Regions from separate parts of the Aminobacter sp. BA135 genome, predicted to be linked through region 3. Evidence: predicted binding sites of a transcription regulator. Region 3 holds the regulator's gene; each other region holds the start of a gene.

The links. Region 3 encodes PhoB, which activates phosphate uptake and scavenging genes when phosphate is short. Its sites were predicted from a motif close to TGTCATNNANCTGTCAT; they were not measured.
Positions count from the first base shown of each region.
Region 1: phnN (phosphonate metabolism protein/1,5-bisphosphokinase (PRPP-forming) PhnN) is a predicted target of PhoB. The motif match lies at 5,894-5,910, and genes of this name have one in related genera.
Region 2: phnC (phosphonate ABC transporter ATP-binding protein) is a predicted target of PhoB. The motif match lies at 6,190-6,206, and genes of this name have one in related genera.
Region 4: SLT36_RS18515 (esterase-like activity of phytase family protein) is a predicted target of PhoB. The motif match lies at 3,569-3,585, and genes of this name have one in related genera.

Region 1 covers NZ_CP139572.1:436,211-443,702, forward strand. The annotation lists gene SLT36_RS02140 (imelysin family protein) at 1-329, shown strand, start outside; gene SLT36_RS02145 ((2Fe-2S)-binding protein) at 408-719, shown strand; gene bfr (bacterioferritin) at 685-1,170, shown strand; gene SLT36_RS02155 (di-heme oxidoredictase family protein) at 1,182-2,792, shown strand; gene SLT36_RS02160 (imelysin family protein) at 2,792-3,871, shown strand; gene SLT36_RS02165 (DUF1513 domain-containing protein) at 3,884-4,984, shown strand; gene phnN (phosphonate metabolism protein/1,5-bisphosphokinase (PRPP-forming) PhnN) at 5,006-5,635, opposite strand; gene SLT36_RS02175 (peptide chain release factor 3) at 5,950-7,492, opposite strand, start outside.
Region 2 covers NZ_CP139572.1:2,086,767-2,094,258, forward strand. The annotation lists gene SLT36_RS10160 (alpha-D-ribose 1-methylphosphonate 5-triphosphate diphosphatase) at 1-1,035, opposite strand, end outside; gene SLT36_RS10165 (DUF1045 domain-containing protein) at 1,037-1,744, opposite strand; gene phnE (phosphonate ABC transporter, permease protein PhnE) at 1,844-3,229, opposite strand; gene phnE (phosphonate ABC transporter, permease protein PhnE) at 3,232-4,185, opposite strand; gene phnD (phosphonate ABC transporter substrate-binding protein) at 4,260-5,171, opposite strand; gene phnC (phosphonate ABC transporter ATP-binding protein) at 5,263-6,105, opposite strand; gene SLT36_RS10190 (GFA family protein) at 6,390-6,734, shown strand; gene SLT36_RS10195 (winged helix-turn-helix transcriptional regulator) at 6,794-7,132, opposite strand; gene SLT36_RS10200 (GFA family protein) at 7,360-7,492, shown strand, end outside.
Region 3 covers NZ_CP139572.1:1,462,852-1,470,343, reverse strand. The annotation lists gene xylF (D-xylose ABC transporter substrate-binding protein) at 1-150, opposite strand, end outside; gene SLT36_RS07200 (ROK family protein) at 399-1,640, shown strand; gene phoB (phosphate regulon transcriptional regulator PhoB) at 1,667-2,356, opposite strand; gene phoU (phosphate signaling complex protein PhoU) at 2,455-3,159, opposite strand; gene pstB (phosphate ABC transporter ATP-binding protein PstB) at 3,198-4,022, opposite strand; gene pstA (phosphate ABC transporter permease PstA) at 4,047-5,363, opposite strand; gene pstC (phosphate ABC transporter permease subunit PstC) at 5,360-6,826, opposite strand; gene SLT36_RS07170 (PstS family phosphate ABC transporter substrate-binding protein) at 6,929-7,492, opposite strand, start outside.
Region 4 covers NZ_CP139572.1:3,782,961-3,790,452, forward strand. The annotation lists gene SLT36_RS18495 (alpha/beta hydrolase) at 1-513, shown strand, start outside; gene SLT36_RS18500 (FMN-binding negative transcriptional regulator) at 528-1,178, shown strand; gene SLT36_RS18505 (acetyltransferase) at 1,201-1,638, shown strand; gene SLT36_RS18510 (GNAT family N-acetyltransferase) at 1,642-2,100, shown strand; gene SLT36_RS18515 (esterase-like activity of phytase family protein) at 2,140-3,498, opposite strand; gene SLT36_RS18520 (GNAT family N-acetyltransferase) at 3,613-4,143, opposite strand; gene tyrS (tyrosine--tRNA ligase) at 4,302-5,555, shown strand; gene SLT36_RS18530 (DUF3971 domain-containing protein) at 5,630-7,492, opposite strand, start outside.

The DNA of each region.
Region 1 (7,492 bases), 1.0 Mb from region 3:
AGCGGATCGACGGCTCGACCGTCGAGGGCCCGTCGGTTTCGGACCTGGTCAAGGAAGCGGACGCAGGGCTCGACACCGAGCTCAGCGGCAAGCTCGACACGACGGTTGCCAAGATGGAAGCGATCCAGGCCCGCGCCGTCGGCGGCGAGGCCTATGACCAGCAGATCGGCGAAGGCAACACGGAAGGCAACGCCACGGTGCAGGCCGCCATCGACGCGCTCGTCGACCAGACCAAGTCGATCGAGCGCGCCGTTGCCGCGCTCAAGCTCGACGCCATCGCATTCGAAGGGTCGGACAGCCTCGATTCGCCTGACAAGGTCTTCCAGTGAGGGCTTGCTGCGCCTAAATTTCTCTAGCCAAACGGCGCGCCAAAGGGAGCGCGCCGTCAGCCACGGTCAGTTGAAACCATGCTTATTTGCCACTGCAATCTGATTACCCAAAAGGAGATCGAAGACACAATCGTCGAGCTATTGGATCGGGACCCGTGGACACTGATCGTGCCCGCGAAGGTCTATCATACGCTGCAAAAACGCGGACGTTGTTGCGGCTGCTTCCCAAATGTGGTCGAAACGATAATTCGGATCACCGAAGCTTATCACGCTCGTTCTGAAGCGGGCGAGATGGATGTCGTTTCACACCTGGACCGCGTCAGAGAGTTGCGCGTTCAATTTGGGAGCAAGGCAAATGAAGGGCGAAAAACAGGTCATCGAGCGGCTTAACGAGGCACTTTTCCTCGAGCTGGGCGCCGTCAACCAGTATTGGGTGCACTACCGCCTGCTTGAAGACTGGGGCTACGGCAAGCTCGCCAAGAAGGAGCGTGAGGAATCGATCGAGGAGATGCATCACGCCGACAAGCTGATCGCGCGCATCATTTTCCTCGAAGGTCACCCCAACCTGCAGTCGATCTCGCCGCTTCGCATTGGCCAGAACCTCAAGGAAGTGCTCGAGAGCGATCTCGCCGGAGAGTATGACGCCCGCACTTCCTACAAGAAATCCAGGGATATCTGCTCGCAGCATGGCGACTACGTATCGATGAAGCTCTTCGAGGAACTGCTCGCCGATGAGGAAGGTCACATCGACTTCCTCGAGACGCAGTTGCAGTTGCTCGCCGAGATCGGCGACGAGAAGTACGGCCAGCTCAACGCCGAGCCAGCTGACAAGGCCGAATAGGACATGCCGGAATGCGGCGCACTTTTCTGACCACGCGCCGCGCAAGTACCGGCAAGTCCCCAAATGATCTCATGAAACGACAGCGAAGCGCACCAGCGCTTCGCCTTCTCTTGCTGACCAGCCTGACGCTGGCTCTTCCGGCGACGGTTGCGATTTCAGGCGAAGCGGTCCCCGCCGGCCTGGCCACCGAGCGCACCGACCTCGATCCCAAGGACAAGGCGCGCGTCGACAAGATCGTCCGGCCGACCACCGACTTCAGCAAACCCGAACAGTTCGAGCGCATGCAGGGCGGCGCCGGCACTTCGGAAAAGCGCGTCAACCAGGATGCATTCTCGCAATCCTCGGCCAACATCACCTTCGAGGAAGAAGGCACCTTCAAGCTCGGCAACGGCATGTTCCGCAAGCTATGGGTGTCGTCGCCGTCGTCGACCCAGGCCTCCGACGGGCTGGGGCCGCTGTTCAACGCCCGCGCCTGCCAGAGCTGCCACCTCAAGGACGGCCGCGGCCATCCGCCGGAAGGCAATTCCGACGCCACCTCGATGTTCCTGAGGCTCGCCCGCACGGCCGAAACGGCGGAAGAAAAAACCGCGATCGTCGAGCGCAAGGTGCTGAACTTCCCCGATCCCACCTATGGCGGCCAGTTCCAGGATCTTGCCGTGCCCGGCCTCAAGAGCGAAGGCCGGATGGTGATTTCCTACCAGCAATTTCCGGTCCAGCTTTCCGACACCATGACGACGCTGCGCTGGCCGATCTATTCGGTGACCGACCTCGGTTATGGCCCGATGGACCCGAAGACGACATTGTCGCCACGCATCACGCCGCCGATGATCGGCCTAGGCCTCGTCGAGCAGATTCACCCCGCCGACATCCTTGCCAATGCCGATCCCGACGACAAGGACGGCGACGGCATTTCGGGCAAGGCCTCCATCGTGCGCGACCACAAATCAGGCGAGCTGACGCTCGGCCGCTTCGGCTGGAAGGCGTCGGCGCCGTCGATCCGCCAGCAATCGGCCGATGCCTTTGCCGGCGACATCGGCATCTCGACGCCCGATGTATCAAAGCACTGGGGCGACTGCACCGACGCCCAGACGGCGTGTCTCGAGAAGCCCAATGGCGTGCAGGAGCGGCTCGGCAGCAGCGAAGCCCCCGACCCGATCATGGATCTGGTCACCTTCTATTCGCAGAACCTGGCCGTCCCGGCTCGGCGCGACATCGACGACCGCCAAGTGCTGCGCGGCAAGCAGATGTTCTACGAGGCCGGCTGCGCGTCCTGCCACATGCCGAAATTCGTCACCCGCCGCGATGCGCCCAACAAGGCGCAGAAATTCCAGCTGATCTGGCCCTATTCCGACTTCCTGCTGCACGACATGGGCGACGAACTCGGCGACGGCCAGCAGGTCGGCGACGCCAGCGGCAACGAATGGCGCACGCCGCCGCTGTGGGGCATCGGCCTGACCAAGACGGTCAACGGCCATACCTTCTTCCTGCACGATGGTCGGGCCCGCAATCTGGCCGAGGCGATCCTTTGGCATGGTGGCGAAGGCCAGAAGTCACGAGACCATTTTGCCGCGCTGCCGCCGCAGGACCGCGATGCGTTGATCAAGTTCCTGGAGTCGCTGTGATGGCTGGACGTCCCCTGGCTGCTGTCCTCGCTTTTTGCCTGTTCGTGCCGTCGACCGCCGCTCACGCCAGCGAGGCGTCGGCCAAGGTGATCACTGACGCCATCGACGGCTTCATCCGCCCGGCCTATGGCCGGCTGGTCGGCACGACTGCCGATCTTAGTAAGTCTATGGTTACGCTTTGTGCAAAACCGTCTTCCGACACGCTTGCTGCTGCGCGCGCGGCATTCGCCAGAACCACGGCGACCTGGTCGGAGATCGAGATCATCCGCTTCGGACCAATCACCGAGCAGAACCGGCTGGAGCGCCTGCTGTTCTGGCCAGACCGCAAGGGAACCGGGCTGAAGCAGGTGCAGTCGGCCCTTGCCGACAAGGATGCCACCGCCACCGACGCAGCCACTCTCGGCCAGAAGAGCGTTGCCATGCAGGGGCTCGGCGCGTTGGAATTCGTGCTGTTCGGCACCGGCGCCGATGAGCTTTCCGGCACCTCGGCCGCCTATCGCTGCGCCTATGGCCAGGCGATATCAGGCAACATCGGGGCCATTGCCGCCGAGGTCGACGCCGCATGGCGTGACGACAAGGGTTTTGCCAGCCAGTGGAAGAACCCGGGTGCCGCCAATCCGCTCTACCGCGACGACAACGAAGCGCTGACCGAACTGCTCGAAGTCTATGTCAACGGGCTCGAGCTGGTGCGCGACGTGCGCCTCAATGGCTTTTTCGGCAAGAATGCCGCGTCCGACAAGCCGAAGCAGGCGCTTTATTGGCGCTCGCAAGGCACGGGCGCCTCGCTTGCCGGCAACATCGCGGGCATGGAAGCGCTTTTCGCCGCTTCGAAATTCGGCGAGCTGGTGCCGGCCGACGAGCGCTGGGTTGCCGAGTCGATCGGCTTCGAATTCACCAACGCGCAGGCAGCGGCGGCTGCGGTCACCGGCCCGATCGATGCGGCCCTTGCCGACCCCGCCAAACGCGAGAAGCTCGGCTATTTCGCGCTGGTGACGTCGAGCCTGTCGGAGCAGTTCGGCACCAGGCTTTCCGGGGCCCTCGGCCTGACTGCCGGTTTCTCGTCGCTCGACGGCGACTGAGGAGCCGGGACAATGCGCACACCGCTGTTCGACCGCCGCGATTTCCTCAAGGCAGCTGGAGCAGGCTTCGTGCTTTCGCTCAGCCCCGCCAGGCGCGCACTGGCACTCGAAACCGACGCAATGTTCGCCACGGCTTACCAGGCCAGGACCGGCGAGTATGGCGTGGCGGTCCTGTCGGAGGCCGGCAAGATCCTGCACAGCGTCACCCTGCCCGAGCGCGGACACGACGTGACATTCGATCCCGTCTCGCGCAAGTCGGTGGTGTTTGCGCGCCAGCCCGGCACCTTCATGCTGGTGTTCGATCACACCGGCAAAGACGCGCCGCTGACCATCCCGAGCATCGCCGGCCGCCACTATTACGGCCATGGCGTGTTCTCGCCCGATGGTGCGCTGCTTTACGTCACCGAGAACGACTTCGACAACGCCGCCGGCATGGTCGGCGTCTATGACGCGCGCGACGGCTTCCGCCGCCTCAGCGAATTCCCCACCCATGGCGTCGGCCCGCATGAGCTGATCCTGCTTGGCGACGGGCGCACGCTCGCCATCTGCAATGGCGGCATCGAGACCCATCCGGATTTCGGCCGCGCCAAGCTCAACATTCCGACCATGAAGCCGTCCTTCGTGCTTGTCGACCGCATCTCAGGCGATCTGATCGAGAAACATGAACTGCCTGAAAAGCTTCATCAATTGTCGATACGACATATGGACATCGATGCCCAGGGCACCGTCTGGGTCGGCTGCCAGCACGAGGGGCCGGCAACCGAGAAGCCGCTTCTGATCGGCCGTGCCGCGCTCGGCAAGGAGCTGGAAATGCTCGACATGCCGGAGGACATCCTCGGCGGCTTCCGCAACTATATCGGCTCGGTCGCGGCCAACCGCGACGCCGGGCTGATCGCGGTATCCTCGCCGCAAGGCAACGCCTGGGCGATGATCGAGGCGAAGACGGGCAAGGTCGTGGCCAAGAACGACCTTGTCGAGGTTTGCGGACTGGCGCCCGACCGCGACGGCTTCCTTGCCACCACAGGCGCCGGCCTCGTCGTCGAGCCTGACGGCAAGCAGACCGACGATCCCGAGCATGTCTGGGACAACCACATGCTGCGCATCGATCTGTGAGATACGTACGTTGTTTCTTACCTAAATAAGCCCTGATACATCGGAGAAGGCGACGGCCTTGCGCAGCACGGCAAGGAAGCGTTCGCCGGCGATCTCGGCCGCACCGCTGTTGTCGATCGCCACATGGCCGGGACCGCTCAGATCATGCGGTGCGGTGCGCGCCAGCCGCGCCAGCACCTCGCCGCGTGATTCACGGCCGCGCGCCGCAAGCCGGGTCGCGAGTATGTCCGGCGATGCGGTGATTTCGACGACGGCGACATTGGCATAGCGCTGCCGCAGCGCCGGGATGACCCCGCGCGACGTGTTGGCGACCACGACGTGGCCGACCGAAATGGCATCGTCGACGGAAGCCGGAATGCCGTAGCGCAGGCCATGCGCTTCCCAGGACAGCGCAAAGGCGCCCGATGCGTCAGCCTCGATGAAGGCGGCGTCGGCGAGCGTGTCGTGATCCTCGGTCGCGCCGTCGCTGTGGCGAGTGATGACACGGCGGGCGAACTCGACATGGTCCTCGTCAGTCAGGCGCTCGCGGACATAGGCAATCAGCGTGTCCTTGCCGGCCCCGCTGGGGCCGACCACCGCGACGAAGACGCCGTTGCGGACAGGCGTTCCCACCCGGGTCAGCTCACGCTCGATCAATGCTGAAACCATCATGCGACGTCATTTCCTCCATGTCCGCGCATCGGCCCGAAAATCGCTTTCGATTTTCGGAAGGCACGATGCGCCACTTTTAGCTTTGGAGCGTCCTTTGTGCGTCCGCTGGACGCACGGCGCTCCATTGCCCCCGCCCTGGCGGCGCCGGCTCTTTTCAGCAAGCTCGGCGCATTGAACATCTCCAGCGCCAGCCTGTCACGCTCCATGGCTTGGACCACGAAGCGGGCGGCGGCACTGCGATGCCATTAGGCGATTTGCATGACGGAATGACGAAACGAGATGAAGGGCGGCAAATCCGCCCCCGGCACCCTTGTTCAGGCGACCTTGTCGCGGACCTGGTAGTCCTTGATCGCGGCGAAGCGGATCATCTTCCAGCGCTCGGCCTCGTAGTTGAGCGAGAACTCGTGCTGGGCGAGGAAGACCGGGTCGTTGTCGAGATCGCGGGCGATGTCGCCACGATGGCTTTCGATGAAGCGGTGCAGGTCGGCCTTGTCGTCGGCATCGATCCAGCGGCAGACCGAGAAGCGCGCCATCTCGAAATCGACCGGCAGCGTGTATTCCACCGACAGGCGCTCCTTGAGCACGTCGATCTGCAGCGCGCCGACGACGCCGACGATGGCTGGCGAGCCGTCCTCGGGCTGGAACAGCTGGACCACGCCCTCCTCGGCCATCTGGTGCAGAGCTTCCTTCAGCTTCTTGGCCTTCATCGCGTCGCCGAGGCGGACACGGCGCAGGATTTCTGGCGCGAAATTGGGCACGCCGCGGAACAGGATGTCCTCGCCTTCGGTCAGCGTGTCGCCGATGCGCAACGTGCCGTGGTTGGGAATGCCGACCACGTCGCCGGCATAGGCTTCGTCGGCGGTGATGCGCGAACGGGCGAAGAAGAACTGCGGCGCCGACAGGCTCATCTGTTTGCCGGTACGGACCAGCTTGGCCTTCATGCCGCGCTTGAGTTCGCCCGAGCAGACACGGACGAAGGCGATGCGGTCGCGGTGGTTGGGGTCCATGTTGGCCTGGATCTTGAAGACGAAGGACGTCATCTTCTCTTCCGTCGCCTCGACCTTGCGCGCATCGGCCTCCTGGGCACGCGGCGCCGGGCCGAAGTCGCCAAGCGCCTCGATCAGGTCGCGGACGCCGAAATTGCGCAGCGCCGAACCGAAATAGACCGGCGTCAGATGGCCTTCGCGGAACGCCTGCAGGTCGAACGGACGGCAGGCCTCGCGGGCAAGCTCCAGTTCCTCGATAAACGCCGGGCGCTCATTGTCCGGCAACAGGCCGGCGGCGCGGTTGGAATCGGGACCATGCACCGGCGTCCGCTCGGCCTCGGCGTCGCCACGGCGCACCGCGTTCTGGGCGAGGTGATAGGTGCCGGAGAAGGTCTTGCCCTGACCGATCGGCCAGGTGATCGGAGCGGTGTCGAGCGCCAGCTTCTCTTCGATCTCGTCGAGAATCTCGAAGGTGTTGCGCGCCTCGCGGTCCATCTTGTTGACGAAGGTAATGATCGGGATGTCGCGCAGGCGGCAGACCTCGAACAGCTTCAGCGTGCGCGGCTCGATACCCTTGGCCGCGTCGATGACCATGACGGCACTGTCGACCGCAGACAACGTTCTATAGGTGTCGTCGGCGAAGTCCTCGTGGCCGGGCGTGTCGAGCAGGTTGAAGACGTTGTCGCCATATTCGAAGGTCATCACCGAGGTGACGACCGAAATGCCGCGCTCGCGCTCGATCTTCATCCAGTCGGAGCGCGTCTGGATCTTGTCCTTCTTGGCCTTAACCTCGCCGGCGAGCTGGATCGCGCCGCCGAACAACAGCAGCTTTTCGGTCAGCGTCGTCTTGCCGGCGTCAGGGTGGGCGATG
Region 2 (7,492 bases), 620 kb from region 3:
GCCGCGGTCGGTGAGGCCGACGGCGTCTGCCGGGTTCTTCGACACCATCGCCATTGCCTGCGGCAGAGAGATGCCGTCGACGACTTCGCCAAGGAAGAAGGCCGACTGGATCAGGCTGAAGGGGATATAGTCGGACGACAGGATGTCGAGCAGGCCGTGTTCGGCAAGGGCACGGGCTGAGACGTTGCCTGAGTGCGAGGCGCCGCGCATGACGTTGGGCGCGCCCATCAGGACGCCGAGGCCGGCCCCCTTCGAGGCGTTGGCGGCTTCGAGCGTGGTCGGAAATTCGGCGACGCGGATGCCCTGCGCGATCGCCTCATCGACATGGGCCGATGTGGCGTCGTCATGGCTCGCCAGCACGATGCCGCGCGCGTGGCAGGCAGCCGAGATCGCCTGCCGGTTCGGCGCCGAATTGCGGGCGGAATCGCCCATGCGCTTGTCGCAGAATGTCCGGAACTCGACGTCGTTCAGCTTGAGCTTGCGCTGGTAGTAGTAAGCGTAGGTTTCGAGGTTGACGAACTGGCGCTGGCCGGGCGCGTGGTCCATCAGCGAGGCCAGCTTGACGCGGTCGTCGCCGTCGAAGACGGCAAAGCTGTCCTGGCAGTCGCCGGCGGAGACTTCGCAGCGCAGATGAATGAAGTGATCGGCGCGGACGCGGTCGGCGCGCACGCTGTCTTCGATCGCATCGGCAAGCAGGCGCATGTCGGCGGCCGTCATGTCGGCATCCTCGTCCATGCCGACGCGCAGCGCGTCGAAGACGGTGGTGATGCCGGCCGACGCCACCTGTGCGTCATGGGCAAGCACGGCGGCAATCGGGTTCCAGCGCACGCGCGGTCGCGGCGCGTAGTGGCCTTCGAGGTGGTCGGTGTGAAGCTCGACGAGGCCGGGAATGACGTAGTCGCCGGCCATGTCCTCGCCGATGGCGCTCGGGCCGGTAGAAATCTCTGTTATCCTGCCGTCACGGACGACGATCGAGCCGTCGATCACCTCGTCGGCCAGGACGATGCGGGCATTCTTCAGGACAAGGTCGGTCATCTCAGGCGGTCTTTCTTTCAGCTTGCTTGCCCAGTGCGCGATAGGTCCGCACCTCGAACGGCGCACCCGGAGACGGCTCGACGAACACGGCCAGGCCATCCACCGGCACCGGCTTGTCGAGTGTGTCGCCCAGGCATTCCTCGATTGCGACGCGGACGCGCGCGGCTTCTTCGGCCGCGATGCGGCCGGTCAGGGTCATGTGGAAACGGAAGGTGTCGAAAACATAAGGGTAGCCCCACTGGCTGAGGTTGCGGCATTCCCTCGGCGACAGCGCATCGGGGTTGCGGCGGGCAATCTCGGCGTCGCTCAACGGTGCGCGGAATGGTTCGAACGCCATCACCACATCGCCGGCGAAGCGGTCGAGCTCAGGCAGCGGCTCCGCCGGCACGAGGGCGAAGAAGCCGTCGATCTGGGCGAGTTTCAGGCGTGGTATGTCGAACGGCACGGTGGCATTTGCAAAGGCGTCGACCGCATCGATGAGGCCAACCTCGGTCATGCCGTCGGCGAGGCGGAACGGTGCCTTGAGCGTGGCATGGAAGCCGTAGCGCCGGGCTGCCGCCGTATGGAACGCAACCTCCGCGGCCGACAGCGCGCCAAACGCCTTTGCCGCCGTGACTGCGCCGCCAAACGCATCGCGCCCGAGCCAGCCGGCCGCGATGCGACACAGCGGATCATCGTGCTCAGGCGTGAAATAGATGGCGTAGCGCATGGAAAGGTTCCTGGAAGGCCGTGCGATAGATGATTTGCGTGACAGTTTGACGAAGTAGTGGCCGACTTTGCTGCCTTTGCAAGGGCCGGCCACATTTGTTCAGTGACTGGCCTTGTTGCCGATCAGGCGTTGGCGCAATGCAGTCGAGATGTTGTCGAAGATGAACACCACGACAAGGATCAGCAGCACCATATAGGCGACGTTTTCCCAGTCGGAATTGGTGCGCATCGCTTCCCACAGCTTGAGGCCGATGCCGCCGGCACCAACGGCGCCGATGATGGTGGCCGAACGGGTGTTCGATTCCCAGAAATAGAGCGACTGGCTGATCAGCACCGGCAGCACCTGCGGCACGACGCCATAACGCTGGACCGAAGCGGGCGAGGCGCCGACAGAGCGCATGCCTTCGCGCTGCTTGTCGTCGATGTTCTCCAGCGCCTCGGAGTAGAGCTTGCCGAAGGTACCGGTGTCGGTGAAGAAGATCGCCGAGATGCCGGCGATCGGGCCGGGGCCGAAGGCGCGGGTGAAGAACAGCGCCCAGATCAGCATGTCGACCGAGCGCAGGAAGTCGAAGAATCGCTTGGCGACCTGGTTGACGAGGCGGTTCCGGGTGATGTTGCGCGCGGCCATGAAGGCGAGCGGGAAGGCGAGCAGGCTGGCGAACAGCGTGCCGACGAAGGCCATGACAATGGTCTGGGCAAGCTTGAGCCAGACGTCGCCGTGCTGCCATTCCGAGTTGTTGACGATGTTGTCCCAGGCAAGGGCGGCGTTGGACCTGTTGGGGTCGAGACGTTCACCAGAGGAGATCAGTGACAGCACATCGCTCATCGACTTGCCCCAGAAGGGCGAGTTGGCGTCGAAGACGAAGTTCTCCCAACCGAAGAAGCGGTGGCGGATCTTGACGTCGTCCTCATCGATCTGCAGGCCGCCGGCAAAGCCGAAATCGGCAAGGATCTTCTGGCCCGGGCCTTTCTGCGTCGCCCAGCTGGGCAGGGAACCCGTGACCGAGATGCTCTGGCCCGGCACGATGGTCACGTCGAGCGTTTCGCCGCCATGGGCGACCATCACGCGATCAGGCGCTATGTCGATCGTCGTGGCGGTTCCGATATGGGCAACGACGCGATCGGCAGGCGCCTTGTTGCCGGCGATGGTGGCGCCGGCCGGCTGGGTGATGTCGAGCCAGTCGGGATGGCGGTCGGCGCGATAGGACGAAAAGCGCGCGTAGCTGATGTCGAGGCGGCCATTCTCGAACTCGATCTGCGGACGGATCTCGTAGCTGACCCAGTCGGCGAGATAGGTTCCGGCGATGCCCCAGTTGCCGGCTGCAAGCACCGCGCCCACGGCGAAGAACCACCAGGCGAAGGCGAGATAGGCGACGATGCCGGCGCTGACCGCCCAACCGATCAGGCTCTTGCGCCAGGAGCCGCTGACGACGCCGGGGTGGCGGTCGGCGATAGCTTGCATGTCGGCCATGGAAAGTGTGGTCATGATTATTCCCCGCGACCGAAGGCGAAGGCCTGCTCGCCGACCAGCTTCTTGCGCAGCCAGGCCGAGAACTGGTCGACCGCAACGATGGTGCAGAACAGCAGGATGATGATGGCGATGGTCTTGGCTTCGTGGTTGCGGCTGATCGACAGGCGCAGCGCCTCACCGATACCGCCGCCACCAACCGCGCCGATGATTGTCGAGGCGCGGACGTTGATCTCGAGGCGCAGCAGGCCATAGCTCAGGAAGTTGGGCATGACCTGTGGCACGATGCCGAACCAGACGCGCTCGGGCCAGTTGCCGCCGACGGCGCGCAGGCCTTCGTCGGACTTCATGTCGGCGTTCTCGACCACTTCGAAGAACAGTTTTCCAAGTGCGCCGACGGTGTGCAGCGACACGGCGATGATCGCCGGGATGGCGCCCATCGAGAGCACTGCCAGGAAGAAGCCGGCGATGACGATCTCGGGGAAGGCGCGCAGGATTTCGAGGAAGCGGCGGACGAAGAAGCGCAGCCAGCGCTGGGTCACCAGGTTGGAGGCCGCCAGGAAGCAGAGCAGGAAGCCGAAGGCGAAACCGATCAGCGTCGAGACCAGCGCGATGTTGATCGTCTCCAGCATCTTGTAGCCGTATTCGGGCATGTAGACCGAGCCGAACAGATACATCCGGCCTTCGGGGTAATCGAATTTCAGGCTGCCGTCGGCATAGGGCGAAGGCAGGTCGAACATGGCGCGCCAGACCTCGAGGCCGTCGCGCGGGACCAGCTGGTCGACGAAATCGAAGAAATGCGGCAGCCGGTCGAAGAACTTGCCGGCGTTGCTGTCATTGGCGAACCAGAGCGATCCGGACAGCGCAAGCAGGAGGACAATCAGGCCGCCGGCCGTGTAGAGGCGGCGGCGCCCGGCGAGCTCGCGCCAGTGCTGCTCGACCGCGAGGCCGGCTTCCGAGAGGGGCATTGTCATGGGGGTTCCGTCCGATCCCGGATAAAAAGGGACGCGCCGCGTGTTTCTCGCGGCGCGTCCGGGAGGCTTGGGGCTTAGCTGCCGATCTGCGCCTTACGGGCGTCGATCACGGGCTGGTAGAACTCAGGAGTGACTTCGGTGAAGCCCTTGAAGTCGCCGCCCTGGATGGCCGAGAAGCAGGCGGGATCGGTCTGCGGCAGCTTGATCATATAGTCCTTGAACTTGGTCTTGATGTCGGCGTCGAGCGAGGTGCGGACGACGATCGGGCCGTTCGGGATCAGCGGCGACTTCCAGACTTCGACCAGGTCGTCCATGTCGAGGATGCCCTTGTCGACCATCTTCTTCAGGTTGCCCGAGGTGTAGCCGTCCTTGAACTCGCCGACGCCCGAACCGAAGGTCGTGCCGGCGTCGAAGGTGCCCTTGAGCACTTCGAGGACGAGGTTCTCATGGCCGCCGCCGAAACCGGTTTCGGCGAAATAGTCCTTCACGGCCGTGCCGCCGAGGTCCTTGGGCAGCGAGGTGACCGGGATCAGGTAACCCGAGGTCGAGTCCGGATCGGCGAAGCCGAGCTTCTTGCCCTTGAGGTCTTCGAGCTTGGTGATGCCCGAATCCTTCTTGGCGACCATGATCGAATAGTAGCCGGTGGCGCCGTCGGTCTGGACGGTGGTCAGGATCGGCTCGACCGCATCCTTGTTCTGCAGATAGATCTTGGCGTAGCCCGAAGCGCCGAGCTCGGCGTAGTCGAGCGTGCCGCCGAGCAGGCCCTGGATGGTGCCGTCATAGTCGGCAGCCGGGAACAGCGACACCTTCTCCACGCCGATCGCCTTGGGCAGCTGGTCGACGAGGCACTGGAAATTGCGCAGGCGGTCGGCTTCGTTCTCGCCGCCGATCAGGCCGATGCGGAATTCCTTGAGGTCGGCTGCATGGGCCGAACCGATCGCCAGCACGGCGAGCGAAGCGGCACTGAGAAGTGCTTTCTTGAACATGACATGTCTCCAGTTCGGCCCGGCGGCATGCCGGGTCATTGCGGTTGCTGATTGCGAGCCCTTGACGCGGGCGAGACGAACGCGAGCAGCCTCAGACCGGGGCGTAGGCCGGTTCGAGAGGTGCGGCGGATACGGGAACCCTGACCTTGACCGGACGAATGCTGGTCGAAGTGATGGCTTCGGAAATTTCAGTGCCGTCGGCGTCGGCGCCGTAGACGAGGCGGACGGCCTCGATGGTAAGGTCTTCAGGCGCGCCGTCGAAGACCACCGCGCCGCCCTGCATGCCGATGATGCGGTTGCAGTAGGTGCGGGCGGTGTCGAGCGTGTGCAGGTTGGTGATGACGGTGATGCCATCGCGCAGATTGATGTCGCGCAACGCGTCCATCACCACCTTGGCGTTGAGCGGGTCGAGCGAGGCGATCGGCTCGTCGGCGAGGATCAGCTTCGGCTCCTGCATGAGAGCACGCGCAATCGCGACGCGCTGCTGCTGGCCGCCAGACAGCGTACCAGCCGGCTGAAGGGCGGTGCGGGCGATGTCGAGGCGCTCGAGCGCGGCGATCGCCCGGATGCGCTCTTCACGCGTAAAGATCGAGAGCAGGTTGAGCGCGGTGGAGCGGTGGTTGAGGCGGCCGAGCAGTACGTTGGTCAAGACGTCGAGGCGCGGGACGAGGTTGAACTGCTGGAAGATCATGGCGCAGTCGCGCTGCCATCGGCGCAGCTGCGTGCCGCGCAGCGACGACACTTCGGTGCCGTCGAAGGAAATTGAGCCCTCGCTCGGGTCGATCAGGCGGTTGATGGTCTTGAGCAGGGTCGACTTGCCGGCGCCGGAGCGGCCGATGATGCCGACCATCTGGCCCGGCTGGATCTTGAGGTTGACGCCGTTGACGGCGACATTCTTGCCGAAGCGGCGCGTCACGTTGCGGATTTCGAGCATCTTGGCTTCCCTGTCCCGTCGGGCCTTTTCGCCCTTGTCTGCGATGGGCCTAGACCCGGGACGTGAAGCTGCAATGTCGGGACCATGTCAGTTTTGTTACGATGCACAGGCCGACGCGCGAAAAACGCGGCTTTTGAGGGCAAATATCGCTGTTTTCGGGAATCCCACCTCCCAATTCGGCTTAGCGCGAGCTGCTGTTGCCGCCGTTTGACGGCCGCGATTGTCAGGCCAGGGGACGGGCGCTAAGCCTTGCGCGCAAGTCAATCACGAGGAGGAGAGGGCCCATGGCCAAGGGAAGCTGCCACTGCGGAAATGTCTCGTTCGAAGTCGAGGGCGAGCCGGCAAGTGCGATCGAATGCAATTGCTCGCATTGCAGCCGCAAGGGCTACCTGTTGTGGTTCGTGCCGCGCGACAAGCTGACCGTCACGACGCCGCCTGAGCGGCTTTCGACCTACAAATTCAACAAGCACGTCATCGACCACATGTTCTGTTTGAACTGCGGCTGCGCGCCGTTTGGCATGGGCGTCAGCCCGAGCGGCGAAAAGACGGCGGCGATCAATGTGCGTTGCATCGAAGAGATCGATCTGATGACGCTCAAGCGCATCCCGTTCGACGGCCGCAGCCGCTGAACGCTTCGGCGGAGAATCACCCCGAGATCTGGCGTTGGCAGGTGTACCGCTTGGCCGCGTCAGGCCGCCTGGCGCTGACCTTTCCAGCTCTCGTGCTGCTTGCCCCATGCCGACATCGCGGCCACGGCATCGTTCAGGCTCAAGCCCAGCGGCGTGATCGAATATTCGACGCGCGGCGGCACCTCTTCGTAAGCATGCCGGCTGATAAGCCCGTCGGTCTCCATCTGCCGCAATTGTTGCGTCAGCATCTTTTCGCTGATGCCCGGCAGCAACCGGCGCAGTTCGGCAAAGCGATGGGGCCGCAGGTGCAGTTGCCACAGCAGCGCGGTTTTCCACTTGCCGCCGATGGCCTGCATGGCTGCGGCAAAACCGCAGCTGTCCGGTTCCTTGTGCCTCATCTTCCAGCTCCTGTCATGATATCAATGGCTTACTTCAAGGTGCGTACTTCTCAATGCTGTGACGGTACATATGTTCGGTCCGAGCGCGCGCCAAACGTAAACCAACCCCACGTCGCAAGGGGCATTCGCATTTCGGATAAAACTCGTGAAAACAGATGTCTGCGTGCTCGGCACGGACCGTATGGGCTCGTCCATCGTCCGAACTTTGTTCGACCAGGGCTACCCGCATGCATGACGGGGAGACGAAACGCACCGCCTCCTGTTCGTGTCGCAGCGTGAAACTCGTCCTCGCCGGGGAGCCGAGACGAGTCTATGCCTGCAGTTGCACCGAGTGCCAGAGATGCACCGGGACGGCATTCT
Region 3 (7,492 bases):
GGCCTTCATGGCGGCTTCGTCGGTCTTCCAGCGCTCTTCCTGGAAGTTCGACCAGGAGACGCCGATGACCTTGTCCTTTGCCGAAGCCACTGCCGTAAGCGACAGAGTCATGGCAACGCCCGCCAGGATGGCGGTGGTAAACTTTTTCATTATTTCCTCCCTGCGCCCAATGGGCGCGCCTACTTCGCGATAGCCCTTGGAGAAGCTCTTTTTTTCGAGCCTCGAAAAAATACTGACTCAATGCCCGGCCACTGTCAACATGGTTTCGCGAGCGCTCCTTATTTTTTTCGGAGCCCGAAATAAATAGAGACATTTGGCGCTGGGTCTGGCACAATCACTTGGCGCGTAAGGGACTGCCGCTAAGAAGGGCAGCGCTTCGCCGGGAGGAAGACGAGCACATGTCGGTCGGCATACGTCACGACGATCTGAGACGGCGCAACCGCGCCATGGTTATATCCGCGGTTCGCCGAGCCAGCCAGCCATCGCGAACCGAAATCGCCGCCACCACCGGCCTCAGCCATTCGACGATCTCGACGATTTCCTCCGATCTCATATCAGAAGGCATCCTTGCCGAGGCCAAGTTCAGCGAACCCGTCTCCATGAAACGGGGGCGGCCGCAGGTCGGGTTGATGCTCGATGCCGATGCTGCGTCAGTCGTTGCGGTCGTGCTCTCGCTCAACAGCCTGTCCGCCGCCATCATCGACTATGCCGGCAACACCGTGACCGAAGAGACCCGGCGGCTTGTCACGCAGCAGATGCCTGCCGAGGCGCTGGTCGACGAATGCGTCGGAATGGTCCGGCGCCTGATCGACAGCGCCGGCGCTTCGGGCGGCGCCGTCCTACGCATCGCCATCGCCGTCCAGGGCATCACCGACGCCGCCTCGCGCAAGCTGTTGTGGTCGCCGATCACCCGCTACGACGACATCCCCTTCGCCGACCGGCTGGAGCAGGAGTTCGGCGTGCCTGTGTCGGTCGAGAACGACTGCAACATGATCGCCGAGGCCCTGCGCTGGCGAGATCCGGTGCGTTATCGCGACGACTTCATCGCCATCCTGCTCTCGCACGGCATCGGCATGGGCCTCGTCATCAAGGGCGAGCTGTTCACCGGCACGCAGTCGTCGGGTGCCGAGTTCGGCCACATGATCCACCGCCCGGACGGCGCGCTTTGCCGCTGCGGCCGCCGCGGCTGCATCGAGGCCTATGCCGGCAACTACGCCATCTGGCGCAACGCAAGGGTTGGCGACGAGAATGCCGAGCCGCTGGCCGACCTGTCCGACGACGACATCAGGGCCGTGGCCGATGCGGCACGTGACCATGATGGCCCCGAACGTGAGGCCTTCCGCAAGGCCGGCGAAGCTATCGGCTTTGGTCTCGGCTCGATGTTTGCGCTGTTCGACCCCGCCCCCCTCGCCTTCGTCGGCGTCGGCGCAACCGCCTTCGACATCATGGAGCCACATGTGCGCGCGGCCATCGCCAAGACGGCGGGCGGGCTGCACTCGAAGGCGATCTCCTTCGACACCGAGCCCAACGAGGTTCCACTCAAACGCGAGGGCGCGATGATGCGCGCGCTGCTTGCCGTTGATCAGGAGATCTTTGCCGCAGGCACGGCTCCACGCCGTGCCGGTGCCGACGTCGCCTAGCTGAGCGGAAAAGAGCCCGAAGCGGCTCAGTCCTCGCGGATGGCGTAGCCGGCACCGCGGATGGTCCGGATCACGTCAGGCATGCGGCCGTTGTTGACCGCCTTGCGCAGGCGCCCGACATGCACGTCAACGGTGCGCTCGTCGATATAGATCGTCTCGCCCCAGACATTGTCGAGCAGCTGGCTGCGCGAGAACACGCGGCCCGGGTGCCGCATCATGAATTCGAGCAAGCGGAATTCGGTCGGCCCGAGCTTGATCTCGCTCTTCTTGCGGTAGACGCGGTGCGACTCGCGGTCGAGCATGATGTCGCCGACCTTGAGCACCGAGGACAGCACCTCGGGTTTGGCCCGGCGCAGCAGCGCCTTGACGCGCGCCATGAATTCCGGCGTCGAGAACGGCTTGACCAGATAGTCGTCGGCACCGGTCGAAAGGCCACGCACCCTGTCGCTTTCCTCGCCCCGCGCCGTCAGCATGATGATCGGCAGGCGTTCGGTGTCGGGACGCATCCTGAGCCGACGGCACAGTTCGATACCCGACAGCGCCGGCACCATCCAGTCGAGCACCAGCAGGTCGGGCACGTTTTCCTGGAGCCGGATCTCGGCCTCGTCGCCACGCGTGACGACCTCGACCTGATAACCTTCGGATTCGAGATTGTAGCGAAGCAGCACGCCCAGCGGCTCTTCGTCTTCGACGACCATGACCTTGGGAGCGATCATTGGCTATACCTTGTCCTTGCGGATGGCCGCTTCTGGACCATGCGCTGATTTAACCTATGCAGCGCCCCCGCGCCAAACGCATGCGGTTGCGGAAATGCTCAGGCCGGAACCGTCGTCGTGGTCTCGTCGACCTTGGGCCGGTTCAGCGGCAGCTGCGTACCCGTCACGACGAAATAGGCGTTCTCGGCGATGTTGGTGACATGGTCGCCGATGCGCTCGAGGTTCTTGGCGCAGAACAGCAGATGCGTGCAGGCCGTGATGTTGCGCGGATCTTCCATCATGTAGGTCAGGAGTTCGCGGAACACGGCGGTGTACTGGATGTCGATCTTCTGGTCGTCGGCGCGCAGATCCTTCAGGCCCTCGGCCTGGCGCGCGACATAGAGATCGACGACGCCGCGAACCTGGCCGAGCACCAGCTGCGCCATCGCATCGATCGAATGCGAGAGATTGCGCGGGGTCGGCGACTGGCCGACGGCGCCGACGCGCTTGGCAATGTTCTTGGCGAGGTCGCCGATGCGCTCGAGGTCACCCGCCATGCGGATGGCACCGACCACGGCGCGCAAATCCTGCGCCATCGGCTGGCGCTTGGCGATCAGCGTGATCGCCGAATTGTCGAGATCGCGCTGCTTGGCGTCCATGATCGTATCGTCGGCAACGACGTTCTGCGCCAGTGCCTGGTCGGACGTGAGAAGCGCGCGGATGGCGCCGGCCACCATTGCGCCGGAAAGATCGCCCATGTCGCGGATGAGCTGGTCGACGTGCTGAAGTTCTTCGTCGAAGGACCGGACTGTATGTTCGCCCATGATTTCTTCCTCGTATCGTGTGCCGCGACGAAACCCACTCAGCCGAAGCGGCCGGTGATGTAGTCCTGCGTCCGCTTGTCGTCGGGGTTGGTGAACATCTTGTCGGTCGGGCCTTCCTCGACGAGATAGCCGAGGTGGAACATCGCCGTGCGCTGCGACACGCGCGCCGCCTGCTGCATCGAGTGCGTGACGATGACGATCGTGTAGTTCTCGCGCAGTTCGTCGATCAGCTCCTCGACCTTGGCGGTGGCGATCGGGTCGAGCGCCGAACACGGCTCGTCCATCAGGATCACCTCGGGCGAAACGGCGATGGCGCGCGCGATGCACAGGCGCTGCTGCTGGCCGCCCGACAGGCCGGTGCCCGGCTCGTTGAGACGATCCTTGGCTTCGTTCCACAGAGCGGCCTTCTGCAGGCTCTTCTCGACGATCACGTCGAGCTCGGCCTTGTTCTTGGCGAGACCATGGATGCGTGGGCCGTAGGCAACGTTCTCGTAGATCGACTTCGGGAACGGGTTCGGCTTCTGGAACACCATGCCGACGCGGGCGCGCAGCTCGACGACGTCGATCTTGGGATCGTAGATGTCTTCGCTGTCGAGCGTGATCTTGCCGCCGACGCGGGCCGCATCAATGGTGTCGTTCATGCGATTGAGGCAGCGCAGGAAGGTCGACTTGCCGCAGCCCGACGGGCCGATCAGCGCCGTCACCTGATTCTGGCGAACGTCGAGATCGACGCCGAACAACGCTTGCTTCTCGCCATAGTGCACGGTCACCTTGTCGCCGCGCATCTTGATGATTTCGTTCGTTCTGGCGTTCATCTCAGCATTCACCGCGTCGTCGAGGGATTTTTCGGTCATGATGTTCATAGCAGGATGCTCCTTGTCCATGCCCTACCAGCGGCGCTCGAAGCGGCGGCGCAGGACGATGGCGACGATGTTCATGGCCATGAGGAAGATGAGAAGAATGATGATGGCGCCCGACATGCGCTCGACAAAGGCGCGTTCGGCCTCGTTCGCCCACATGTAGATCTGCACCGGAAGTGCGGTTGCGGGATCGAACGGCGTCTTGGGATAGTCGGCGACGAAGGCGACCATGCCGATCAAGAGCAGCGGTGCTGTCTCGCCGAGCGCACGCGCCAGGCCGATGATCGTGCCGGTCAGGATGCCGGGGGCGGCCAGCGGCAGGATGTGCTGGAACACCATCTGCATCTTCGAGGCGCCAAGGCCAAGCGCTGCCGAGCGGATCGACGGCGGCACGGCAGCCAAGGCGGCGCGCGTCGCGATGATGATGGTCGGCAGCGTCATCAGCGTCAGCACCAGGCCGCCGACGAAGGATGCCGAACGCGGCAGGCCGAGGAAATTGATGAACACGGCCAGGCCGAGCAGACCGAAGACGATCGACGGCACGGCGGCGAGGTTGTTGATGTTGACCTCGATCAGGTCGGTAAAGCGGCTCTTCTTGGCGAATTCCTCGAGATAGATCGAGGCGGCGACGCCGATCGGCAGCGCCAGCAAGAGCACGATCACCATCATGTAGAACGAGCCGATGAGGGCGACGCCGACGCCGGAGGTCTCGGGACGGCTTGATGCGCCGTAGCTGAACAGGCCGGTATTGAAATGCTCGGCCATCACGCCTTCGGCCTTGAGCTTGTTCATCCATTCGACCTGCTGGTCCGACACCTTGCGGCGGCTTTCCGGCACGTCGAGGTCGATCTGACCCTTGTAGGCCGAATCGAGATTGGCGGCGGCGAGGATGTCGACGTTGCGGGTCGTGCCGATGACCGAAGGGTCGGCGGCGACGATCGCCCGGAGCTGGACACGCGAGCTGTCGGACAGGAAGCCCTTGAGCTTGCGCACTTCGGCCTTGTTGTTCGGGTCGATGCCGAGCTTGTCGATCAGCGCCTGCTCGGCGAGCTTGGGATAGTTCGCCGTGATCAGCACATTCGGATCGGTCGCCCGCTTGTTGGACGGATCGATGATCTTCTCGTCGAAATTGATCGGCAGCGTCACCGTCGTCTGCCAGAAGGCCGTGTAGCCCTTGGAAACGATCGAGGTCAGCATCACCGCCAGGAAGGCCAGGCCGATGGCGATCGCCAGCACGCCATAGAGGCGGAAGCGGCGTTCGGCGGCATAGCGCTTCTTGAGGCCGATGTCGCGGCGCGGACGGGCAGCTGACGCGGTCAGCGTGTCGAGCGAAATATCGGTCATTCGTACTGCTCCCGGTACTTCCGGACGATGTAAAGGGCGACGATGTTCATCACCAGCGTCAGCGCGAACAGCGTGATGCCGAGCGCGAAGGCGACGAGCGTCTGCGGCGTGTTGAATTCAAGATCGCCGGTCAGCTGGTTGACGATCTTGACGGTGATGGTGGTCATCGCCTCGAAAGGGTTGAGCGTCAGGTTGGCGGCAACGCCCGCCGCCAGCACCACGATCATCGTTTCGCCGATGGCGCGCGAGGCGGTCAGAAGGATGGCGCCGACGATGCCCGGGAGAGCGGCTGGGAGGATGACGCGCTTGATCGTTTCCGAGCGCGTGGCGCCAAGGCCGAGCGAGCCGTCGCGCATGGCGCGCGGCACTGCGGTGATGATGTCGTCGGAGAGCGACGAGACCACAGGGATCAGCATCACGCCCATCACCAGGCCGGCGGTCAGGATCGACTGCGCCTGGATGAACGGGGTGCCGCCGGTGAGCGCCGCACTGATGTCGCGCAGGAAGGGTCCGAGCGTGACGAGCGCGAAGATACCGTAGACGATCGTCGGAATGCCGGCGAGCAGTTCGAGCGCCGGCTTGACCACCGCGCGCACCTTGGGTGCTGCATATTCCGACATGTAGACCGCCGACATCAGGCCGATCGGCACTGCGACGAGCAGCGCGACGAAGGCGATGTAGAGCGTGCCGGCAAGCAGCGGGATCAGGCCGAACTGGCCTTCGCTGGCGCCTGCACCGGCAGCAGCGAAACGTGGATCCCACACCGTGCCGAAGAAGAAGTTGGTCAGCGGCACCTTCTCGAAGAAGGCGATGGTCTGGAACAGCATCGACAAGACGATGCCGATGGTCGTCAGGATGGCGAGCGTCGAGGCGCCGAGCAGGCTCCACAGCATCACCTTCTCGACATTGTTGCGCGCCCTGGCGCGCGGGCTGATGCCCTTGAGGCCGAAGCCGACGCCGATCAGGGCGAGGCCGATCGAGACGACGGCCGAAATCACCCCGAGACGGTCGGATACGCTGTTGGTCTCAGTCGCGATCGGGATCATGTAGTCCTGTGTGTCGGGAGCCAGCGCCACGCCCTTGGCGGCAAGAATCGGCTGCAGCTCGGCAAAGGTCGAGGGCAGTGCTGCAAGCGTCTGGCTGTCGAGCTTGCGCAATCCGCTGGCGAGGCTCTTGACCAGGCCTGCGGCCAGATCTTCATGCGCGACGGTGCCGTCTGCGACATCGGCCGGTAGGGAAGAATGGATGTGGCTGTTGAGATAGGCGCTGGCGCCGATGTCCCAGGCGGCGAGGAACAGCACCGCCGGCACGACGCCGGTCAGGAATGCCCACCAGCCATGGTAGTGCGCCCGCGAGTGCGGCTTGACGGTTCCGTCGTCCTGCGCGCGCGCTCTTTGCCGGCCAACCACGAAGGCGGCCAAGCCTATTGCGAGCACGATGGCGAAGACAAGCAGGAATGACATGGGCCGGCCTCGGTGAATTCGGTTCTTTGTGCCGAACGGGACAGTCGGCGAAATATTCCACGGGGCGCCGGATTTTTCCGACGCCCCGTGGCAGTTCGTTGATTACATGGTCTTGCCGGCGCCGAAGGCTTCGCGCTGGGCAGCGCGCTCTGCGTCCGGAGCAGCAACCAGGCCGTAGTCGGCGAGCGGGCTTTCCGGGCCGACCATCTGGTCGTCGAGGAAGAACTCGACATATTCCTTCAGGCCAGGAACAACGCCGAGATGCGCCTTCTTGACGTAGAAGAACAGCGGACGCGACACCGGATACTCGCCCTTGGCGATGGTCTCGACCGAAGGCGTGATGCCGCCGACGGTGGCGACCTTCAGCTTGTCGGCGTTGTTTTCGTAGAAGGCCAGGCCGAACACGCCGACGCCGGTCTTGTTCGAGTCGATGCGGGCCAGCGTCTCGGAGTAGTCGCCGTCGATGTCGACAGCCTTGCCGTCCTTGCGCACGGCCTTGCAGGCGGCTTCCGCGGCCTTGTCGTCGAGGCCCGAAGCCTTGCCGGCGTCAACGCCGCCGAGCTTCTTGCAGCCGGCGATCAGCAGCTTTTCTTCGAACACTTCGCGGGTGCCGTGCTTTTCGCCCGGGATGTAGGCAGCGATGTCCCAGTCGGGCAGGTTCGGGTT
Region 4 (7,492 bases), 2.3 Mb from region 3:
AAGCGCGATTTCACCACGCTGCGCTTCAACTTCCGCGGCATCGGCCGCAGCCAGGGCGAATTCGATCACGGCACCGGCGAACTGTCGGATGCGGCTGCCGCGCTCGATTGGGTGCAGTCGCTGCATCCTGACTCGAAGAGCTGCTGGGTCGCCGGCTATTCCTTCGGCGCCTGGATCGGCATGCAGCTTCTGATGCGCCGCCCGGAGATCGAAGGTTTCATCTCGGTGGCGCCGCAGCCCAACACCTATGATTTCTCGTTCCTGGCACCCTGCCCGTCGTCGGGCCTGATCATCCATGGCGACGCCGACAAGGTGGCGCCGCCGAAGGACGTGCAGGGCCTGGTCGACAAGCTGCACACGCAGAAGGGCATCACCATCACCCAGAAGACGCTCCCCGGCGCCAACCACTTCTTCGGCAACGACCCGGAGCTGGTGATCGACGAGTGCGCCGAGTATCTCGACCGCCGTCTCGCCGGCGAGCTTTCGGACCCGCGTCCGAAGCGCCTGCGCTAAGAGGAGTTCCGCGCATGTACCAGCCGCCGCTGTTTCGCGAGACCAGGCTGGACGTTTTGCATGCGCTGATCCGCAACCATCCGCTCGGCCTTCTGATCTGCAACGGATCGGAAGGCCCGGTGGCAAATCCGCTGCCATTTCTGCTCGACGCCGACATCGGCCCGAATGGACGGCTGCGAGCGCATCTCGCCCGCGCCAACCCGCAATGGCAGTTGCTGGCTGAAACGCCTGACATGCCAGTGCTGGTGGTGTTCCAGGGCGAGGACGCATACGTCACCCCATCCTGGTACGAAACCAAGCGCGAAACCGGCAAGGTCGTTCCGACCTGGAACTATGCGACCGTGCAGGTGCGCGGCATGGCGCGTGTCATCGACGACAAGGACTGGCTTGCCGGGCAGATCGCCGCGCTCACCGCCAGCCAGGAAGCCGGGCGGACCGAGCCCTGGCAGGTCTCCGACGCGCCTGATGCCTACATCGCAGCCCAACTGAAGGGCATCATCGGGCTCGAAATCGACATCACCGCCATCGACGGCAAATGGAAGGTCAGCCAGAACCGGCCCGTCGGCGACCGCATCGGCGTCGCTGAAGGCATAGAGGCCGAGCAGAAGCCGGCCGGCGGCATGGCGCAACTGGTCCGCCAGTATGGCGGGCTCGCGGGCGAATAGCCCTTTCGACCTGGAGCCTCTCATGAACATCCGTCCCCGCGTCGCGGCCGACAATGCCGTGCTCGTCGCCATCTGGGAGGATGCCGTGCGTGCCACACATCACTTCCTCGGCGAAGACGACATTCAGTTCTTCCGTCCGCTCGTCCGCGACGACTATCTGCCCGCCGTCGAGGTGCTGGTGGCGGAGGACAGCGATGGCAAGCCCGTCGGCTTCATCGGCCTGGACGGCCCAAAGGTCGAAATGCTGTTCGTCAGCACCAGCCAGCATGGCAAAGGCATCGGCAAGGCGCTGATCGAGCATGTCGGCCGGCTGAAGGGGCCGCTTGCGGTCGACGTCAACGAGCAGAACCCGGGTGGCGTCGCCTTCTATCTGAAATGCGGCTTCAGGCAGGTCGGGCGCTCCGAACGCGACGGCCAGGGAAAGCCATTTCCTCTGCTGCACCTGGCGCAGGCGTCCTGAGGCATGAATGGGATCAGCTTCCGGCCGTTTCGCAGCGACGAGCTAGCAGCTTACGCGGCGTGGTTCGACGATGCCGAGGTGGCACGGCGCGTCGACTTTCCCGGCACGGACTGGTTCGCCTATGTCACGGATCCGGCAAGTCCGGCCCAACTGGTCGTGGCCACATATGCTGCGAGCGACACTCCGCTTGCCGTGTTGCAATATGACGAGCAGGACGACGGCGGCATCAGCCTGCTGATCGTGCTCGACCCCAGGCAACGCGGCCAAGGGCTTGGCAAACGTGTGCTGGCGGCCCTGGTCGCGCATGTCAGCGGCCGTTACACCCATATCGACGGCCAAATCGAAAACGACAATCTCGCCTCCATAGCCTGCGTCGAAAGCTGCGGCTTTGTCCGTCAGGCCGAGAAGCCGGACGGCGGATTCCTGTTGTACCGAAAGCCACTTGGCGTCGGAATCTCATAAAATGAATCCGGGCCGCCAAGGCGGCCCGGAAGTTGCGCCTTACTTGGCCTTCAGGAAGTCGCCGACTTCAAGCAGGACGAATTCGTTGTCGTCAGCCTTGTCGAGCGCGCGGCCGGCCGAGAACGGCAGGTTGTTGTCGTTGCCGACGACTATGTGGCTCTCGTCGACGAGATCGACATTCTCGATGGTGACGAAGGGCATATCATAGAAGCCCTCGCCGCCGCCCTGGCGCTTCTTGTTGTCGGGGTCGGCAATCTTCATGAGATCGATGTATCCGACCTTGCGCACGGCCTTGCCGACATTGTCGTCAGTCATCTCGATCTTGTAGATGCGCTTGACCTTGGCCGCGCGGGCGAAGCAGTCGGGCTTAGGGGCGTTGGCGTCTGCGCAGGCCTTGTCGGCGGTGCCGGCGCCGTTGTCGCGCTCGATGACGAGCGCTTCGGTGGCGCTGATCATGTTGAAATCGCCGATCGCCTCGCCGCCGTCGGCCAGCGGATAGAGCCAGCTACGGCCGGTCCATTCCTTCTTGGCGGCATCGAACTCGATGACGCGCAGCGCCGTCTTGCCGTCGACCTTCTCGACTTCGCCGTCGGCCATGTAGCGCGGCCCTTCGAGCATGCCGAAGAGCCTGGAGCCATCCTTGGACATGGCAAGGCCTTCATAACCACCCGAACGCTTGAGGTTGAAGACCGGATTTTTGGCGACCGGATTGCCCGGCAGGGTCAGCGTCGGATGGTCGGGCGAACGGACGGGCTCGCCTTCGGCAACGGTGTCGATGACGTCGGTCAGCTTGCCGTCGAGATCGAACTTCAGCAGATACGGGCCGAACTCCTCGCCGACCCAGAAGCCATCAATTACGGGCTGGATCGATTCGACGTCGAAATCACCGCCGGTGAGGAAGCGGGTGTCGGAGCCTTCGAGCACGATCGGGAACGGCGCCTTGCGGTCGGGATCGGTCAGGAACAGGGTCTTGATGCGGTTCATCGTGCCCTTGTCCCAATCGAACGACATGTGGTGCAGCATCAGGGCAGCGTCGGTGGAGTTCAGCTTGTTGCCGAAGCCGTTGTCCGACAGCGACCAGAACGTGCCGTCGCCGACGGCCTTGATGCCGGAGAAGCCCTGGACGGGCTGGCCGTCGAAAGGCAGCGACAAGCCGGTCGGGCGCACGCCGTCCTTGCCCGGCACAGTGCCGAGGCCTTCGGCGCGCTTGCGGTCGGGCGTGGTGAACTTGCCCGAGCTGCGCAGGTGCTCCGGCGCGTTTTCGGGTGCAGCGATGATCGTGTTCGCCGGCAGGATCGCGTGACCGACGAGCGTTGCCTTGAATTCCGTCTCCTCCGCGAATGCGGAGGCGGTGGTGAGCGCGAGAACAGCCGCAGCCAGATAGAGAGAGCGTCGCATGTTGGACCCCGATTGGTTGAAGGAACGCCCTCCAGCTAGGTCCGGGCCATGTCGGGCAGGTGACGCCTCGGTGAAACTTTGATGAAGTCCCCTGACACCTGGCGGCAGGACCGCCTAGCGCTTCCGCCGGTCGGTGCTGCTCATGGTGTAGACGTGGGCCTCAAGCCCGTTCATCGGTCCGGTGTGCTGGAAGCGCATGCCGATCTTTTCCAGCACGTTCAGCGACGCCGCGTTGTCGACATGGGCAAAGGCGATGAAGTGATCGCCTATCCTGCGGTCGAAGAAGAAGTTGGCCAGGGCTGCGGCTATCTCGGTGGCGTAGCCATTGCCCCAGAATTGCGGGGCAATGGCATAACCGAGTTCGAACTGGCCGGTGGCGGCGAACATCGAGAAACCGGCGCGACCGACGAAGCGCGCGTCCTCGCGCCGCTGCAGCTTGAGTTTGGTGATGCCGTGCAGCCGGTATTCCTCGGCCCAGCCCGTCATGCGGCCGGCAGCCTCGTCGCGTGTCCAGGGCTGGCCGGTGATCGACAGATAGCGCGACGCCCGTACCTGCGAATGCAGCCAGACGAGATCGTCCAGGTCGGTGTCGCGCCATGTCCGGAGCAACAGCCGCGGTGTCTCGAGAACCGTTTCATCCGTCATGTTGGCGTCCATCCATGCGCCGCAGTCGTGTCCGGCACCACAAGGGACGCCGCTGACGGTTGGCAATCCTTGTGATTCTGGCACTTCAGATGCTAAAGCGCTGGCGTCGCCGATCCAAAGCCGGATCTGCCGTACCAATCGTCCGCCGAGAGAGAACCATGTCCGCCTTCAAGTCCGATTTCCTGCGCACCCTTTCCGAGCGCGGCTTCATCCACCAGACCTCGGATGACGCCGGCCTCGACGATCTGTTCCGCAAGGAAACCGTGTCGGCCTATATCGGCTTCGATCCGACGGCGTCGAGCCTGCATGCCGGCGGCCTGATCCAGATCATGATGCTGTACTGGATGCAGAAGACAGGGCATCGCCCCGTGCCGCTGATGGGCGGCGGAACCGGCATGGTCGGCGACCCGTCCTTCAAGGACGAGGCGCGCAAGCTGATGACGCCCGAGATGATCCAGTCCAACATCGACGGCATCAAGCAGGTGTTTTCGAACTACCTGACCTTCGGCGACGGGCCGCGCGATGCGCTGATGGTCAACAACGCCGAGTGGCTGTTGCCACTCAACTATCTCGAATTCCTGCGCGACGTCGGCCAGCATTTCTCGGTCAACCGCATGCTGAGCTTTGATTCCGTCAAGCAGCGCCTCGACCGCGAGCAGTCGCTGTCGTTCCTCGAATTCAACTACATGATCCTGCAGGCTTACGACTTCGTCGAACTCAACAAGCGCTACGGCCTGCGCCTGCAGATGGGCGGCTCCGACCAGTGGGGCAACATCGTCAACGGCATCGACCTGGGCCACCGCCTCGGCACGCCGCAGCTCTACGCGCTGACCTCGCCGCTTTTGACGACCTCTTCCGGCGCCAAGATGGGCAAGTCGATGAACGGAGCCGTCTGGCTCAACGCCGACATGCTGTCGCCTTATGATTTCTGGCAGTACTGGCGCAACACCGAGGATGCCGATGTCGAGCGCTTCCTGAAGCTCTACACGGCGATGCCGCTCGACGAGATCGCGCGCCTGGCAGCCCTTGGCGGCTCGGAGATCAACGACGCCAAGAAGGTGCTGGCGACCGAGGTGACCGCGATGCTGCACGGCCGCGCGGCAGCCGAACAGTCGGCCGAGACGGCGCGCAAGACCTTCGAGGAAGGCGCGCTTGCCGACACGCTGCCGACCGTCGAGGTGCCAGGCGACGAGCTAAAGGCCGGCATCGGGCTGCTGTCGCTTGTCGTTCGCGCCGGACTTGCCGCGTCGAACGGCGAAGCACGCCGTCACGTCCAGGGCGGCGCCGTGCGCATCAACGACCAGTCGGTCAATGACGAGCGCCGTGCGGTGACTTCAGCCGACCTGACGCCGGAAGGCGTGGTCAAGCTGTCGCTCGGCAAGAAGAAGCACATTCTGGTGCGCCCGGCCTGACGGGAACGCTGCACTCGGAATAACAAAAATGGCCGGCATCGCCGGTGATTTTCATATCGGGCGTCCCCTGGCGGTCAGTATTCGAAGATCGACCGGAAGATGCCGGGCGCGATCGCCGACAGCGGATTGACATGCAGCTTGGGCGCATTGGCATCGCCCGAGAGTTTGTAGGTGACGCCAATCAGGCCGCCGTCGCGTCCGTTGCCCAAAATGACACCGACAAGCGGCAGCTCGCCGAAGATGCGGTTGAGGCCATAGGCCGGCATGAAGGTGCCGGTCATGTTCATCTGGCCCTGCTGGTCGTAGAGCGTGCCCTGGAACGTCGTGCCGATCAGCGGCCCGCGCAAGACGCCTTTGTCCAATGCCAGGTACTTCGAACGCTTGTCGATCTGGGCGAAACCGCGTTCGAACCTCACCTTGGAGACGTCGATGTCCTTACGCATCGCCTGGTTAAGGCTGCGATTGTCGCCGGCCGGCTTGCTGGAGACGATCGAGGCCAGCCTCGGTTCATCGACGACGACGAATTCGCGCACATCGACCTGGCCCTTGAGTGGCCCGTCGCCCGAGGATTCCAGCGCGAGCGCCAGCGAACCGCCCTGCATGCGGGCATAGACGTCAAGGAAGCGCAGGATGGCGCCGGCGTCAGCAGATCGCACGTCGAGGCGGCGGCCACCGCCCTGAAGCACGTTGCTGACGGTGATCTGGCCACCGGAACTGGCTGTCGCGTCGACCTTGAGCCCGCCGACCTTCGAGCCGGAGCCCGAATACTCGAGCGTAACGCCCGAAAGCTTCTCGCCGCTGAAGCCGACCAGCGTGTCGACATTGGCCGTGACCGAAATGGAATTTGAACCGGCTGACTTGGTCGCACTATCGACGTCGGACATGAACTGCTTGATCAGCGCGCGCGCATCGAGCGAGTTGCCCTTGACCTGGACTGCAAAACCCTTGCCCGAGCGCTTGATGTTGACCGCGACGTCGTCGCCGCGGTTGAGCTGCACCTTGTTGAAGCGCGCCGAAGACAGGCTGCCATTGGCGAGCGCGACGTCGCCCGTGATGGTGAATGTCTTTCCGTCGAGGTTGAAGTCGGACAGTGTCGACCTGTCGCCATCCGACGTCATGGTGAACGACACTTCGGCTGATATGCCCGGCCCCTTGCTCCAGCCGACCCAGGGCAGATCGAGCCTGGCTGCGGTCAGGTCGGCCACGATGTGGCGCTTGCCGGGTTCGGGCTGTTCGACATCGACCTTGATGGTTCCCGAGAGCATGTCGGACAGGCCGGGAACAAGGGCGTTGCGTGCCTTGTCGTCGAGCACGAACTGGACGTTGCGTTGCTTGTCGATACCATTGTCGCGCAGCGGCTCGACAAGGTCGAGTTCCGCCGGAACGCCATTGAGCTTGCCCTTGGCAACGATGACGGCCTTGTCTGGTGTGACGGTGATGTTGCCGTCGGCCTCGGACAGCTTCTGGCCGTCGAACTCCTTGGCCACAGCCAGGCCGTCATAATCGAGCGCCACCTTCCAATCGAGCTTGTCGGTGTCGATGCCGCTGGTGAGCGGAATGTCGGCCTTGACGTTGCCGGTGACGTCGCCCGTCAGCTCCTCCGGCACGATGCCGACGTGGCGCATGGCATTGATCGGCTCATAGGAAGCGAGTTCCGCTATTGCATCGGCGCTGCCATCGACATCGATATCGAGCGAGCCGATGACCGGCATGACATTGGCCTTGACGACCTTCAGCGTGCCGTTGCTGGCGGCGACAGTGCGGCCGCTGGGCATGAAGACGGTGCCCTGGGACAAGGACACGTCGACGTCGTTGCCGTGGAATTCGACGATGCCCCTGGCATCGCGAATGGGCGGAATGCGGCCGGCGACGTCGAAGCGCGAGCCGTCGATCTCGAAACGACCGAACACTTCCTGGGCGTTGAGCGGCACGCCGTT